Linked DNA regions of Pseudophaeobacter arcticus DSM 23566. The protein of the gene in region 1 interacts with the protein of each later gene in a pairwise test. Links are inferred from orthologs where the notes say so. Each region holds a gene or a part of one and is shown on either strand. Other genes may lie near its edges.

Evidence for each region. Proteins that work in one complex are often made in the same cells at the same time.
Region 2: the proteins of ARCT_RS0109130 (region 1) and dnaA interact in binary tests that used the Escherichia coli proteins (3 or more experiments, as listed by UniProt). The link is inferred for Pseudophaeobacter arcticus DSM 23566 from one-to-one orthologs.

The regions. Positions count from the first base shown.
Region 1 is NZ_KI421507.1:1,090,885-1,098,804, reverse strand. What follows is about bases 3,085-5,952. They hold ARCT_RS0109130 (replicative DNA helicase), read left to right. Parts: upstream 3,085-3,716; coding sequence 3,717-5,189; downstream 5,190-5,952. Other genes in these bases: ARCT_RS0109125 (IS110 family RNA-guided transposase), read right to left, coding at 5,518-5,952; ARCT_RS0109135 (orotate phosphoribosyltransferase), read left to right, coding at 3,085-3,301. Also shown: ARCT_RS0109150 (glycosyltransferase family 2 protein), read left to right, coding at 1-87; ARCT_RS0109145 (hypothetical protein), read left to right, coding at 266-1,222; pyrC (dihydroorotase), read left to right, coding at 1,403-2,488; more of ARCT_RS0109135, read left to right, coding at 2,621-3,084; more of ARCT_RS0109125, read right to left, coding at 5,953-6,552; alr (alanine racemase), read left to right, coding at 7,139-7,920. UniProt on the Escherichia coli protein: The main replicative DNA helicase, it participates in initiation and elongation during chromosome replication. Travels ahead of the DNA replisome, separating dsDNA into templates for DNA synthesis.
Region 2 is NZ_KI421507.1:3,603,176-3,610,448, forward strand. The notes cover bases 2,138-5,041. They hold dnaA (chromosomal replication initiator protein DnaA), read right to left. Parts: upstream 4,367-5,041; coding sequence 2,909-4,366; downstream 2,138-2,908. Other genes in these bases: dnaN (DNA polymerase III subunit beta), read right to left, coding at 2,138-2,538; rpsT (30S ribosomal protein S20), read right to left, coding at 4,933-5,041. Outside these bases: ARCT_RS0121895 (LysE family translocator), read right to left, coding at 1-166; DNA replication/repair protein RecF, read right to left, coding at 163-1,260; more of dnaN, read right to left, coding at 1,417-2,137; more of rpsT, read right to left, coding at 5,042-5,196; ARCT_RS0121920 (enoyl-CoA hydratase), read right to left, coding at 5,468-6,244; mutM (bifunctional DNA-formamidopyrimidine glycosylase/DNA-(apurinic or apyrimidinic site) lyase), read right to left, coding at 6,308-7,159. UniProt on the Escherichia coli protein: Plays an essential in the initiation and regulation of chromosomal replication. Binds in an ATP-dependent fashion to the origin of replication (oriC) to initiate formation of the DNA replication initiation complex once per cell cycle.

The DNA.
Region 1 (7,920 bases):
CAGACCTTGACAACCTTTGCCAACCTGGGCCGCGCCGCTCAAAAGGCGGCCTCCAAGGCGCCGCAACAGCCAGACACCGACCTATAACAGCAGCCGCGCCAGCGGTTGCCTCCGTCGCAGGCTCCTGACTTTACCCGCCTTTTGGTCCACTCTTGGGGCGAAGGGCCAGCAAAGCGACCAGAGTTTTTCCAATTTTAGCCGCATTCCTTGCCTAAATCTTAGCCATATCGACCGCTGTACCGGTCTGTGTAAGGGATGTTTGGCGATGCAAGAGAATCTTGAGATCTTGGACGAAGACCTGTCCGGGCTGAAACCTGCCCAATGGGAGGAGCGTCTTGCCGCCATCACCGAAGAGCTGGGCATGTTCCAGCCTCTGGGGCCAAAACACTGCGCCACCTTTCTGGACCAGGGCAATACGCTGCTGGTCACCTTTGAAACGGTGCAGGGCATTCACAACCTCTCCAAACTGGCGCAGCCGCTTGGCTTTGACATGGTCAAAAGCGAAGGCTGGTCGCATCTGGGCCTGCTCTCCAGCGGCGACACCTGGTTTCGCAATGAACGCGTCTATGGCTTCTTTGATCAGCTGATCGACGATGGCTTCTTTGATGAGTTTGACAATGTGATTTTTTATGGTGCCGGCCCCTGTGGCTATGCCGCCTCCGCCTTTTCGGTTGCCTCCCCTGGTGCGACAGTGGTGGCCATCCAGCCGCAGGCGACGCTGGACCCGCGGATGACCGAATGGGACGAGCGCTTTGTCGAAATGCGCCGGGTCTCTTTCACGGATCGCTATGGCTATGCGCCCGATATGCTGGATGCCGCCAAACAGGCCTATATCTTTTACGACCCCTACGAGCAGCTCGACGCCATGCATGCCGCACTGTTCAGTCGTAAAAACGTGTTGCGCCTGCGGGTCCCCAACCTGGGCGCCGCCGTGCAGACCCGCATGATCGAGATGAGGATTCTCAACACAATCCTGAAAAAAGCCGCCAGCGGCGATTTCAACGCTGCCGAATTCGCCCGGCTGTTTCGCGCCCGGCGCGACGATTCGTCTTACCTGCGGGCTCTGATGGCGCGCCTTGATCACCTGGACCGCCCGTTCCTGCAGGTTCTCTTGTGTCGCAACGTGCTGTCGCGGGTGCGCGCGCCGCGGTTCCGCCGTCGGTTGCAAAACCTGGAACAACGGGCAGCCGAGGGTGAATTCGAACTGCCGTCAACCCTTTAACACAGGACAGCTGCATCACGGGGGCTGCAACGACACTCCGCGCCCGGCCTCCCCCCCCATAGGTGCCGCCCTGTGGCGCTGCGAGGAAAGGCCAGGCACCCCGGAAAAATCGCTCTCTGGATGGCGGAGCACAGGCTCCGGCTTCTTTCCCTTTTGGCGCAGCTGTGCTAACGCGGCGACATGACCCAGACCCTCACCCTGACCCGCCCCGATGACTGGCATCTGCACCTGCGCGATGGCGCAATGCTCAAGGCCGTCCTGCCCGAAACGGCCCGTGACTTTGGCCGCGCCATCATCATGCCCAATCTGGTCCCGCCAGTGGTGACCGGTGCCCAGGCTGCAGCCTATCGCGACCGCATCCTGGCCGCCCTACCTGCGGGGATGGATTTTGCCCCGCTGATGACGCTCTACCTGACCGAAGACACCGATCCGGATGATGTCGCGGCGGCCCATGCCTCGGGTCTGATCACAGCTGTCAAGCTCTACCCGGCGGGGGCCACCACCAACTCCAGCAGTGGCGTCAGCAATTTTAACAAGGTCCGCCCCGTGCTGGAAAAAATGGCTGAAATCGGCCTGCCGCTCTGTGTACATGGCGAAATTACCGATGCGGATATCGACATCTTTGACCGCGAAGCCGTCTTTATCGACCGGGTGCTGGATCCGATCCGCACAGCAACCCCTGGCCTCAGGGTGGTGATGGAACATATCACCACTGCCAATGGCGTGGACTATGTCAAATCCGCGCCTCAGGATCTCGGTGCCACCATCACCACCCACCATCTGATCATCAACCGCAACCATATCCTGGTTGGCGGCATCAAACCCCATTACTACTGCCTGCCAGTGGCCAAACGCGAAGAACACCGCCAGGCCCTGCGCGCAGCCGCCACCTCTGGTGATGCCCGTTTCTTCCTTGGCACCGATTCCGCGCCCCATACGGACCCCAACAAGGAAAGTGGCTGCGGCTGTGCCGGCTGTTTCACCGCCACCAATACCATGGCGCTTTTGGCGCATGTCTTTGAGGAAGAGGGCGCATTGGACAGGCTGGAAGGCTTTGCCAGCAAAAACGGCCCTGCCTTTTATGGGGTGGCGGAAAACCAATCCACACTAACCTTGATAAAATCGGACAGCCCCAGCCAGTTCCCTGCCAAAATCAACAGCACCGACGGCCCCGTCACTGTCTTTGACCCCGGCTTTCCGGTCTTCTGGTCCACCACTGCCCAGTCCACCACCTCCCAGTCCACCACCGCCCAGTCCCCCACCTGACTCCCCTCCGCCTGCCCCGGCCCGCCTGAGCGCCCGCAAAGGGATCAGGCGCCCGGTTTCATCTTACCCTAAATACCTCCGCCGGAGGCTCCTGCCCGCGCCACGGGTCCCCAAGTTCCCAAAGGATACGCCATGATCCCAACCGCCTACCCCACCCGCGAAGAAATTGCCCGCCTCTCGGCCCGGATGCTGCTGGAAATCGGCGCCGTGAACTTTAACGCCCGCGAGCCCTATACCCTGGCCTCGGGCCTGCCCTCCCCCAGCTACGTCGATTGCCGCAAGCTGATCTCCTTTCCGCGCATCCGCACCACCTTGATGGATTTCCTCACCGTCACCGTGATGCGCAACGCCGGCTTTGAAGCCTTCGATAATATCGCCGGCGGCGAGACCGCAGGTATCCCCTTTGGCGCCCTGGTTGCCGAGCGCATGGCGCTGCCGATGACCTATGTGCGCAAAAAGCCCAAAGGCTACGGCCGCAATGCCCGCATCGAGGGCGTGATGAGCGAAGGCCAGCGGGTGCTCCTGGTCGAAGACATGACCACCGATGGCGGCTCCAAACTGTCCTTTGTCGACGCCATCCGCGAAACAGGTGCCACCTGCGGCCACACCGCGGTGATCTTCTACTATGATATCTTCCCCGAAACCACCAAACGGCTGGGCGACCACGGGGTTGAGCTGCATTATCTGTGCACCTGGTGGGATGTGCTGGAAGAAGCCAAGGCGCAACAGTGCTTTGACGCCGAAACCCTTGCCGAGGTGGAAAGCTTCCTCAAGGATCCGCGCGCCTGGCAAGAGGCCAACAAGAAAAGCTGAGGCGCGGAAAATTGCCGACCGCTTTCAGGGTCGCTCCGGTCTCGGAGCGACCTTTTCTATGGTGGTGCCCGTTTTTTCTATGGCGGTGCGAGCGTTTGCCCAGATACGGCTTAAATCCCCCACAGGGGAGCGCGTGTTATCCACAGAATTTCCCGATACCCAAACCCGGTAAAGCGCTTTACAACTGACGCTCAAACCAAAGAGAGCAGCAATGAACGATATTCCCCCCAGCGCGCCCCTGCCGGATGAAATGCCTGACCATATCTCCAGCGAGATGCCGGATGACATGGCACATGACATGGCCGCTGATCCCATCGCTGTCGGGCAGGCCCTGGCGCCGATTGGACAGGCTCCACTTGGGCAGGCCCGGATCGGACAGTCACTGGCTGGACAGGCACTGGCTGGACAGGCTGGCATGCCCGTCGCCTCGGCGGCGGTCGCAGCCGCGGTTGAGCTGCCCCACTCGGTTGAGGCAGAACAGCAGCTTTTGGGCGCGATCCTGACCAACAACGATGTCTATGACCGCATCGCCTCGATCATCAATGCCACCCATTTTTACGATCCGGTCCATACCCGAATCTATGAAATTGCCGCCGCGCGGATCTCCAAAAACGCCCTGGCCTCGCCGGTGACGCTCAAGGCCTTTATGGAAGATGACGAAGGGCTCAAGGAATTGGGCGGCCCTGCCTATCTGGCAAAGCTGGCCGGCGCGTCGATTTCCGCCTTTGCGGTGCGCGACTATGCGCAGATGATCTATGATCTGGCGATCCGGCGCGAGCTGATCGCCCTGGGCCAGAGCATCGCCGACAAGGCCCGCCGGGTTGATGTGGCCTCCGAGCCCAAGGAACAGATCGTCGAGGCAGAGCAGTCGCTGTATCAGCTGGCTGAACAGGGCCAGACCGAAAGTGGTTTCAAAAGCTTCCTCAAGGCGGTGACCGAAGCGGTCAATGTCACCAACGAGGCCTATCAGCGCGGCGGCGGCATGGCGGGTGTGTCCACCGGTCTTGCCGATCTCGACAAACAGCTCGGGGGGCTGCACCCATCGGATTTGCTGATCCTGGCGGGACGTCCCTCGATGGGGAAAACCTCGCTGGCCACCAACATCGCCTTCAACGTCGCCAAGGCCTATAAGAAAGGCGTCAAACCGGACGGCTCTGAGGGCGCCATTGATGGCGGCGTGGTGGGCTTTTTCTCGCTTGAGATGTCCGCCGAACAGCTGGCGGGCCGGGTTCTGGCCGAAGCCTCCGAGATTTCCTCGCATAAGATCCGTCAAGGCGACATGACCGAGAGCGAATTCCGCCGCTTTGTCCAGGCCGCCAAGGATCTGGAAAGCTGCCCGCTGTTCATCGACGACACCCCCGCCCTGCCGATCTCGCAGCTCGCCGCCCGTGCGCGGCGCCTGAAGCGGACCCATGGGCTGGACGTGCTGGTGATCGACTACCTGCAGCTTTGCCGCGGCATGGCGGAAAACCGGGTGAATGAAATTGCCGAGATCTCCATGGGGATGAAAGCCATCGCCAAGGAGCTGCAAATCCCGGTGATCGCCCTGTCACAGCTGTCGCGTCAGGTGGAAAACCGCGACGACAAACGCCCGCAGCTGTCTGACTTGCGGGAATCCGGCTCGATTGAACAGGATGCCGACGTGGTGATGTTCGTGTTCCGCGAGGAATACTACAAGGAGCGTGAAAAGCCCGGCGATCACGAGCTGGACAAGATGGAAGAATGGAAAACCGCGATGGAGCGCCTGCACGCCAAGGCCGAAGTCATCGTCGGCAAGCAGCGTCACGGCCCCATCGGCACGGTTGAGCTGTCCTTCACCGCCGAATTCACCCGCTTTGGCAACCTCGCCAAAGAATGGCAAAACGGCCCGCGCGAAGACGAGTATTAGGCCCTACAGCCCCCGCTACGAGATCACGCGGGGGCTCTTCCAACACGCACAAGCCCTCACACTCACAAAAAGTCCGCTTCTCTAATTGGGTTTCTAGGTCAAGCTCGTTTTCCTGTTTCTTTTGGGGCATTGTCACTCATCCGGGTCACGCTTCTCTTCGCAGTCTGGTTGATGCCGTCATGACACCGCTGCACGCATATGTCGGATCGGACGTGGAGAACCTTGCTTTGAGACGCGCTTCACTTTGCGCAGCAGACATTTTCGGCTTCTTCCACGAACCTCGTCCAGTGAGGGACGACCCCGTTAGGATTGGGGGGGGCGTTTTAGATCATGCCGTGCCTCCCACCTGGTCCTGACGGAATTCTGTGCCATCAATCCACATGCGGTGGAGCAAGACGGCGAGTTTACGGGCTACCGCGACCACCGCGCGACGGCGGCCTTTGGTGCGGATTAATCGCATGCCCCATGATTTGATCTGTGAGCCAGCCATCGTTCGCATCAGCAACGCATTTGCCGCAGCATACAATGTTGCGCGGACATCTCGATCTCCCGCTTTCGATATACGACCGGGATTATCGTGTTCCCCAGACTGATAGCGTCGTGGGGTCAGGCCAAAATGCGCGCCAACCGTGCGCGACCGCTTGAAGCGCGTCGGATCATCCACAGCAGCTTTAAATGTAAGTGACGCAATCGGGCCCACACCTGGAACGGTCATCATCCGCAGGCAAATTTCATCATGGCTAGCGGCCCGTTTGACGCGCCGGTCCAATTCCAGAAAGTGCTGATAGAGAACTACGCGGGCATCCAAGAGCGGCACCAAGGCATGCGCCAGCACGTCATCCATCTCGATGAGCGGCCGGACAACGCCATCAAAGCTGCCGTGCTTCACGGTCATAGGGAGGCGGATGCCGAAAATCTTCAACAGCCCACGGACTTCATTGGCGAGATCCATCGTCTTCTTCAGCAACGCCTTACGTGTGCTCAGTAGGGCGCGAACGCCATGCGCTTCGCGGCTCTTCATATGAACTGGACTGAACCAGCCCGTGCGCAAGACCTGAGCAATGCCCCGCGCGTCAGTCCTATCGGTTTTATTGCGCATCGCCGACAGCGCAGCATTCACCTGTCGGGCCTCCATACACACGACATCAAAACCTTCCGCTTTCAAGCCATGAAACAGATGTTGGCTCATGGTGCCCGCTTCAAAGCCGACCCGTTCAATCGGATGAGGAAAACTGGCAAGGCACACAGCGATATCGCTGACCTCACACGGCAACTCACGTTCCAAAAGCACCGTCCCCTTGGCATCAACGATACAAAGGGCGCACGACCGCAGCGACACATCTAATCCAGCATAATAGTCCATCTTCTGTCTCCCTTGTTCACAGCTAGCCTGTGATCCTATGGGAGCTCGACCTCAGAACAGAGGGCAGCCCAATTACGCATGCTTCGAGCCCTTGCCGTTTGTCACCTGCGCGGATTCAAGGCCGAAGGCCGCCGCGCATCGCCGGGCCGCCCCGGCACGGCGATTTGGCTTCTGTAGTGTCTGACAGGTAGTTAGGATGTGCTTGGCAGCCATAAACTGCCAGTCACTGAGGTCGGATCGCCGCACCACGGCCCGACGATGCGCGGCTTCGCACACCATTTCTAACGGCAGCTTGGTCCGCATCACGAGCCTTCAAGGATTGCCACAATCAGGTGTTTCGCCAATTGCCAAAGCATCGCTTTGGCAGCGCCCGAACCGCCCCCACGGGGCGGGCGCTTTGCTTCCCACCCCTCGGTTCGGACGCGGTGATTTTCTGAAACGGTTCAATGGCAGTTTGGCTATTGCTGTGGACATTGGAGAGCTTTGGTGATCCAAACCAGCCACAAGCCGCCCAATGCCACCATACCTGGCAGTTTTTACCGCGAATTTCACTTGACCCTCGCTGCGCGCATGTCAAGAACGGGGCATGAGCACGGCTAAACTGACAATCAATCTCGATGCGCTGGTGACCAACTGGCAGAATCTGAACGCCATGACCAACTGCGAAACCGCAGCTGTGGTCAAGGCAAACGGCTATGGGCTGGATGCAGGCCGCGTGGCCAAGGCATTGGCCGCAGGTGGCGCGCGCAATTTCTTTGTTGCCGCCGCCGAAGAAGGCGTGGCCCTGCGCCGCGCTCTTGGCCCTGGCCCCGGTATCTCGGTGTTTTCCGGCCATATGGAGGGCGACACCCGGCTGCTGAAGGAATTCCAGCTGGCGCCGATGCTGAACTCGCTCGATCAGATGCTGCGCCATTTTGAGACCCTTCCCGGCCATACCTTTGGAGTGCAACTGGACTCTGGCATGAACCGCCTTGGCATGGAGCCTGCCGAATGGGCCGCTGTGCGCGATATTGCCCTGGGGCAAAAGCCAGTACTGCTGATGTCGCATCTGGCCTGCAGTGATGAACCCGGCCATCCGATGAATACCCAGCAACTGCAGGTTTTCCACGAGATGACCGATGGGCTGGAGGTGCCGCGCTCGCTGGCAGCCACCGGCGGCATTATGCTGGGGCGCGACTATCATTTTGACCTGTGCCGTCCGGGCGTGGGCCTGTATGGCGGCGCGCCTTATGGCGATGCACTGCCGGTCGCGCAACTGGACCTGCCGGTTATTCAGACCCGCGATGTTGAGCCCGGCGAAAGCGTCGGCTATGGCAATTCCTGGGTGGCCCAGGTGCCCAGCCGCATCGCCACCGTTGCAGCCGGCTA
Region 2 (7,273 bases), 2.5 Mb from region 1 along the record:
GCCAGATCAGATCGCCCACAGCCACGCCCACAGCCAGGGGCCAGGCCGCCTGAAACCCACCAGAGACCGCCCGCGCCATCAGCGCCAGCCACACCGGCCCCGGCGTCAGAAACAGCACAAACAAAGCCGCCGCATAGAGCAGCAGATCCCAGACAGAGAGGCTCATTCGCTGACCACCTGCGATACCCCATCCAGGTCGCCAATCTCGAAAATCTGGGCGCGGCTTCCCAGTTCCGCAAAAAGCTCCGGCCCGGTGCCCGTCATCCAGGCCTGCGCCCCAAGAGCGCAGATTTCATCATATAATGCGGCGCGACGATCAGCATCCAGATGCGCCGCAACCTCATCCAGCAGCAAAATGGGTGGCGCCCCCTCGCTGGCGGCCAGGGCGCGCGCATTGGCCAAAATCAGCGAGACCAACAGTGCCTTTTGCTCTCCGGTGGAACATTCCTTGGCTGCGATGCCTTTGCGCGCATAGGTGCCAATAAGATCGCTTCGGTGTGGCCCAACCAGGGTTCTGCCAACCGCCATGTCCCGCATCCGCCCCTCGGCCAGAGCCTGAACCAGATCCGCTTCGCTTGTCGGCATCTCGCCTTCAGACTGCACCAGCTCCAGCTGCGCCGTGGGAAAGGCGGTCTCAGCCGTGTCCTGCGCCGCCTCCAGCCGTTGCACCGCAGCGCGCCGCGCGCTGTGAATCCGATGGCCAGCAGCGCCCATCTGGGCCTCCACCACCCGATACCAGGCGGCATCGCGGACCTGATCCTTCAACAGCCTGTTGCGCTCGCGCATGGCCTTTTCATAAATCAGCGTGGCCTCGGCATGGCTGGGATCAAAACTCAGCGCGATGCGGTCGAGAAACCGGCGACGCCCCTCTGCGGCCTCAACCCAAAGCCGATCCATCACCGGCACCAGCCAGACCACCCGGCAGATCTGCCCCAGGGCAATCTGGTTCGAGGCCTTATTGTCGATCCGCACCTGGCGTGCTGCGCCCTCGTCCGACCAGGTCTCGATCTCATAGGCCTGATCCGGTGCCTGCAAGACCGCTTTCAGCTTCCAGCCAAGCCCCTCGGGACGGCGCACCATATCCGCGGCACTGGCCCGCCGCAGACCCCGCCCCGGAGAAAACAGCGACACGGCCTCGAGGATATTGGTCTTGCCAGCACCGTTATTGCCATGAATGGCAACGGGGCGCCCATCCAAATGCAATTCCGCCCGCAAATGCGAGCGAAAGTGGGACAATGTCAAAGAGGTCAAAGCCAGCATGGGGACACTTCCGGTTTTATCTTTCCCCAAATATTCCCGTCCCGCTGCCCGGCAGGCGGCCTTGCCGCCGAGAGGGGGGCCGGGCCGAAAGGCCGATATATGCCAGTCCGGAGCAATCTGGGCCTGGCATATCCCAGGTCACCAGATCCTAAGGCGTCAAACCCGCATCGGCATCACGACATAGACAGCGCTTTCATCATTGCCTTCGCGCATCAAGGTCGGATCCCCAGAGGAGTTGAACATAAAGACGGCGTTCTCGCGATCAACCTGATTGGCGATCTCCAGCAGATATTTGGCATTAAAGCCAATCTCCAGCCGCTCATCCGCATAGGCCACCGCCAGTTCTTCCTCGGCGGCGCCGCTGTCCGGTGCATTGACCGACAGGATCAGGCGATCCTCTTCCAGCTGCAGCTTCACCGCGCGCGATCGCTCGGAAGAAACCGTAGCAACCCGGTCCACCGCGCGGGCAAACTCATCGGCGTCCACCTCAAGCCGACGGGTATTGCCGACCGGAATGACCCGGGTGTAATCTGGAAAAGTGCCATCAATGACCTTGGAGGTCAGGGTGATATTGGGTGTGGCAAAACGGACTTTGGTTTCTGAAACAGAGACCGCAATATCCATCTCGTCATCATCCAGAAGCTTGCGCATCTCACCGACGGTTTTGCGCGGCACAATCACCCCCGGCATGTCCTCGGCCCCCATTGGCAGCGGTGCGTCGATGCGGGCCAGACGGTGACCATCGGTGGCCACACAGCGCAGCACCTTCCCACCCTCAGTAGCATCCGAGACATGCATATAGACACCATTGAGATAATAACGGGTCTCTTCGGTTGAGATGGCAAATTTGGATTTATCAAAGAGTCGGCGCAGCATGGCCGCATTGGCGGTGAAGTTCGAGTGATACTCGGAACTCGCCATAACCGGGAAATCTTCGCGTGGCAGGGTGGCCAGCGAGAAGTTCGAGCGCCCGGCCTCTACCGTCAGACGACCGGTTGCCGCATCCGCCGTGAGCGTCACCAAGGCACCATCCGGCAGCTTGCGCACAATTTCATGCAGGGTTGTGGCAGCGACGGTGGTGGCGCCTGCGCGCTCGACCTGCGCCGGGGCCTTATCGACAACTTCGATATCAAGATCGGTGGCGCGGAACTGGGCCACGTCGCCTTCGGCCTCGATCAGAACATTGGCCAGGATCGGAATGGTATTGCGACGCTCCACCACTGACTGGGCCTGCGCAACCGCCTTCAGCAGTGTGCCGCGTTCGATGCTGATCTTCATGTCGCTTTCCTCTTCGTCGCGCCCGTCTAGCCAAAGCTGTTTCGCCGTACCTGCGGGCTTCCGCCCAGGCCCTGAACCAGGCCCTGAAATAGCAAGGGTCGGGACAAGCAAAGTAGCGGTTTGCCCCTCATGTACAAGGCTTTTATTGAGTTTTCTAAGGGAATCCCGGCAGCGTCAAGAGGTGAGATCCCACAACGGCCTGAAACCCACAGAATCGTTGCGATTGAACCCGATTGCGCGGCGAGACACGGCGCCAAATGCAGGGCAAGACACCGGACAAGACACTGGGCAACAGGCCTGACAGCAAGCCCAACAAAAACGGCCCCGGAAATCCGGGGCCGTCTGCGGATCATGCGATCAGGTCGACAGATCAGGATTCAAGCGCGCGGCGCAGCATTTCCACATCTTCGGCGATCTGACCGTCGGTCGACTTCAACTCCTCGATGCGGCGCACCCCATGCATGACGGTTGTATGGTCCCGCCCCCCAAAGCGACGGCCAATTTCTGGCAGGCTGCGGCTGGTGAGCTTTTTGCACAGATACATCGCCACCTGCCGTGGCCGCGCGTAAGAGCGCAGGCGTTTGGGGCCGATGATGTCCGACATCCGGATGTTGTAATACTCAGAGACCTTGCGCTGGATTTCCTCAACGGTGATCTTGCGCTCAGAGGCGCGCAAAACATCCGCCAGGCAATCCTGCGTCAGATCCATGTCGATCTCGCGCCCCACCAGCGAGGCAAAGGCAAACAGCCGGGTCAGCGCGCCTTCGAGAACGCGTACGTTGGTAGAGATCCGATGCGCCAGGAACTCCAGCACCCCATCGGCAATTTCCAGATCCGGGTAGGTCTTTTGTTGCAACTGCACCTTGGTCTGCAGAATGCCCAGACGCAATTCGTAATCTGTTGGATGCAGATCCACCACCAGGCCACATTGCAAACGCGATTTAACCCGGTCTTCCAGATCCTTGATCTCACCCGGAGCGCGATCAGCAGAGATAATGATCTGCTTGTTCTGATCCACCAGGGCGTTGAAGGTATGGAAGAATTCTTCCTGGGTTGAATCCTTGCCAGCGATGAATTGCACATCATCGACCATCAGCACATCAACCGAACGGAACAGGTGCTTAAAGTCCATCATCTTGCGTTCGCGCAGAGCCTGCACAAAACGGTACATGAACTGTTCAGCCGACAGATACAGCACGTTGAGATCAGGGTTTTGGGCGCGGATTTCCCAGGCGATTGCATGCATCAGGTGGGTTTTACCCAGACCCACACCGCCATATAGGACCAGCGGATTGAAGGTCACAGGGCCGCCTTCGGCAACCCGGCGCGCCGCAGCATGGGCCAACTCGTTTGGCTTACCAACGACAAAGTTGTCAAAGGTAAACCGCGGATCAAGCGGTGCTGCCTGCAGCGTATCCATCGGCGCAGCGGCAGCTGCTTTGGCAGACAAAGGTGCGCCGGTATTTGCCGGGCGCGTCGTCTCCCGCCCCCATTGGGCCTCGCCATTGTCCCGCCCAGAGCTTTCCTGCATCTCAGCAAAGGGCTCTGCGGGCTGTTCGACCTGGCGCACCGGTCGCGCAGGTGAATTGGCAGCAACCCGAAAGGCCAGGCGTTGAACCGATTCGCCAGAGATGCTGAACTCATGCAGAATGAGATCGGCAAAGTTCTGGCTAACATAGTTGCCCATAAAATTGGTTGGCACGTGAAACACCGCCACACCATCGTCAACTGAATTGAACTCCAACGGTTCGATCCAGGTCGTAAAGTTATTTTGGCCAACAGTCTTCAAAAGCCGAGTTCTGAGCTGTCCCCATTTTTCTTCCGTCATGTGCTGCGCCTCATGCATCCCCAAAAACAAGCAGCGGCCTGTTTATCTTTCGCCTATCATTCTTTCGCGCCCATTTCAGAGCTGCGCTTCACCCATAACTTCTGCGCATGCGGACAGGAGTATCCTGACCACATTCCCCTATGGGGCAACGGATTGTCCAACAAAAAGCCACGAATATGCGGTGGCCTTATCCTGAAACTAAAAACCGTTTCTGCACACAAATGAGACAAGGCTGCTGATTGAAAACCCAATACAGCAGGGCGCAGAATCATTGAGAAGCCAAAGTGGCCTCCCGTGAACTCTTACGCCGTAAAGCAACCTTGATGCCCGTCAAGATTACCGTGAGCAGCCTGTCCCCCCAGCGAGTGAATCGCTGTATATGTGGTAGCAATTTGCGGGGGGCAGCGGCAATGAAACTCTGTTGTTGACTCATGCTTTGGCCGTAAAGAATCTCTCGCAACTGCAGAAGGTATCCGTCAGATAAGGAGAAAATCAAAAGGCGCCGCAAAAATGCGACGCCTTCATTTTTTTCAAATTCTTACTTGCAGGAAATTCCCGGCAGGGAATCAACCCAGAGCTTTGACTCGTGCAGTCAGGCGGGACACTTTCCGCGAAGCCGTGTTCTTGTGGTAGACGCCTTTGGTCACGCCACGCATCAGCTCAGGAGCGGCCAGACGCAGAGCTGCGGCTGCATCTTCTTTGTTGCCAGATTCGATGGCTTCTTCAACTTTACGCAGGAAGGTGCGGATGCGCGAACGGCGAGCTTTGTTTACTGCAAAACGCTTTTCGTTCTGACGGGCGCGTTTTTTTGCTTGGGGGCTATTTGCCATGTCTCTGTGACCTTATCTTCGGGTTCGTGTTTATATGTCGGCGCAGGCCAGCCAAACCCGGATCGGATCTCGGAGTGATTCTAGCCAAGCGGGCTGCACGCGCATGTATGGCTGCGGTCTTTAATGGGATGGGCTGCAATATGCAAGCAGATTGCCACCTGGCCCAGGTGAGGCTCTTACGGCGACAGCCAAATCACCGTGAAACTGCCGGGGCCATTCCAAAAGAACCGCCCCGATCTTGGGGCAGACCCTGGACACAGGCCCCAACAGATTACTTATCGCGGAACTGGGCTTCGCGTTTTTCCAGGAAGGCGGCCATGCCCTCTTTCTGGTCTTCGGTTGCAAACATCGAGTGGAACACCCGGCGTTCAAACAACATGCCTTCGCTCAGCGGCAGCTCGTAGCTGCGATTGACCGTTTCCTTGACCGCCATCGCGGTGAGCAGGGATTTCTCGGCAATCTTTTGCGCCGCGCCCATGGCTTCTTCGATCAGTTTCTTGGCAGGCACCACCCGCGACACCAGACCGGCGCGCTCGGCTTCTTCTGCACCCATGAAGCGACCGGTGAGGTTCATGTCCATGGATTTGGATTTGCCGACAAACCGCGTCAGACGCTGGGTGCCGCCAATGCCGGCCACAACGCCAAGGTTGATCTCTGGCTGGCCGAACTTGGCCGTTTCCGCCGCAATGACAAAATCGCACAGCATCGCCAGCTCGCAGCCACCGCCCAGCGCATAGCCCGCAACGGCCGCGATGATTGGCTTGCGAATCGCCACGATGCGGTCATTCACCTGCGCAAACAGGTTGCTGGTATAGACATCGGTAAAGCTCATCTCCGACATCTCTTTGATGTCAGCACCAGCGGCAAATGCCTTTTCCGATCCGGTCAGCACGATGCAACGCACCTTGTCGCTGGCGTCGGCTTCTTCCAAAGCAGTGCAAAGCTCGCTCACGAGCGCTGCATTGAGTGCGTTCAACGCCTCGGGGCGATGCAGTCTGATTAGACAAACGTGGTCCTGCACATCGACGTTGATCGTCTCATAGGCCATGATTATTGCTTTCGTTGTTCCGTTCAGAACCGAGTCATTACCACGACAAACATCGCATTCAAGCTATCTTTGACACTTGCCACAGTAGAAAGAGGATCGCCCCGACTGGGTGATTCTGGCAATAGTGCCGCTACAGCCCTCCCGTTTGCAGGGCTCTCCTTCGCGGCCATAGACGTCAAAGCTGTGCTGAAAATATCCAAGCTCGCCATTGGCTTGGCGGAAATCTTTCAGCGAAGATCCCCCGGCTTTGATGGCCTCCTCCAGCACCTGCCGAATGATGGGGACCAGGCCTGCAACACGGGCTGCGGCGAGTTGCCCCGCCTTGCGTTTGGGCGAAATTTCAGCACGAAAAAGCGCCTCGCAGACGTAGATGTTACCCAGGCCCGCGATGATTCCCTGATCCAGCAGCGCCGATTTCACCGGGGAGTTCTTGCCTTTGAAGGCGGCAATCAGGTGGTCCTCATGAAAGTCATTGCCTAAGGGTTCCGGCCCCAACACCCGCAGCAGCTTGTGCTCGGCCAGCCCGGCTGTGTCGATCAGATCCATGGCGCCAAAGCGGCGCGGATCATTAAATGTCACCCGCGCGCCATTCTCCATGTCAAAAACCACATGGTCATGTTTGGCCGCCTGCGGGTGCTCATGCACAAACTGCCCCAAGGGATCACCCGAAACCGTCATCCGCCCCGACATGCCCAGATGCACCAGCAGCGTCTCACCCCGGTCCAGCTCCGCCAGGATGTATTTTGACCGCCGCCGCAGCGCCACAACCCGCGCGCCGGTCAGCCGCTCTGCCATGTGATCTGGAAAGGGCCAGCGCAGATCCGGCCGGTTCACATGGGCCTGTGCAATCACCGCCCCCTCCATCGAGGGCTGCAATCCCCGCATCACGGTTTCAACTTCGGGCAGTTCAGGCATTCTCATTCCTAATCAAGCAAGCATCCCAAGCATGGTCATGGGAGTAATACTGCGCAGCGACAAGAAGAATCAATTGCGTGCCTGTCATATGGGATTTCCGAACAACCGAGCGCT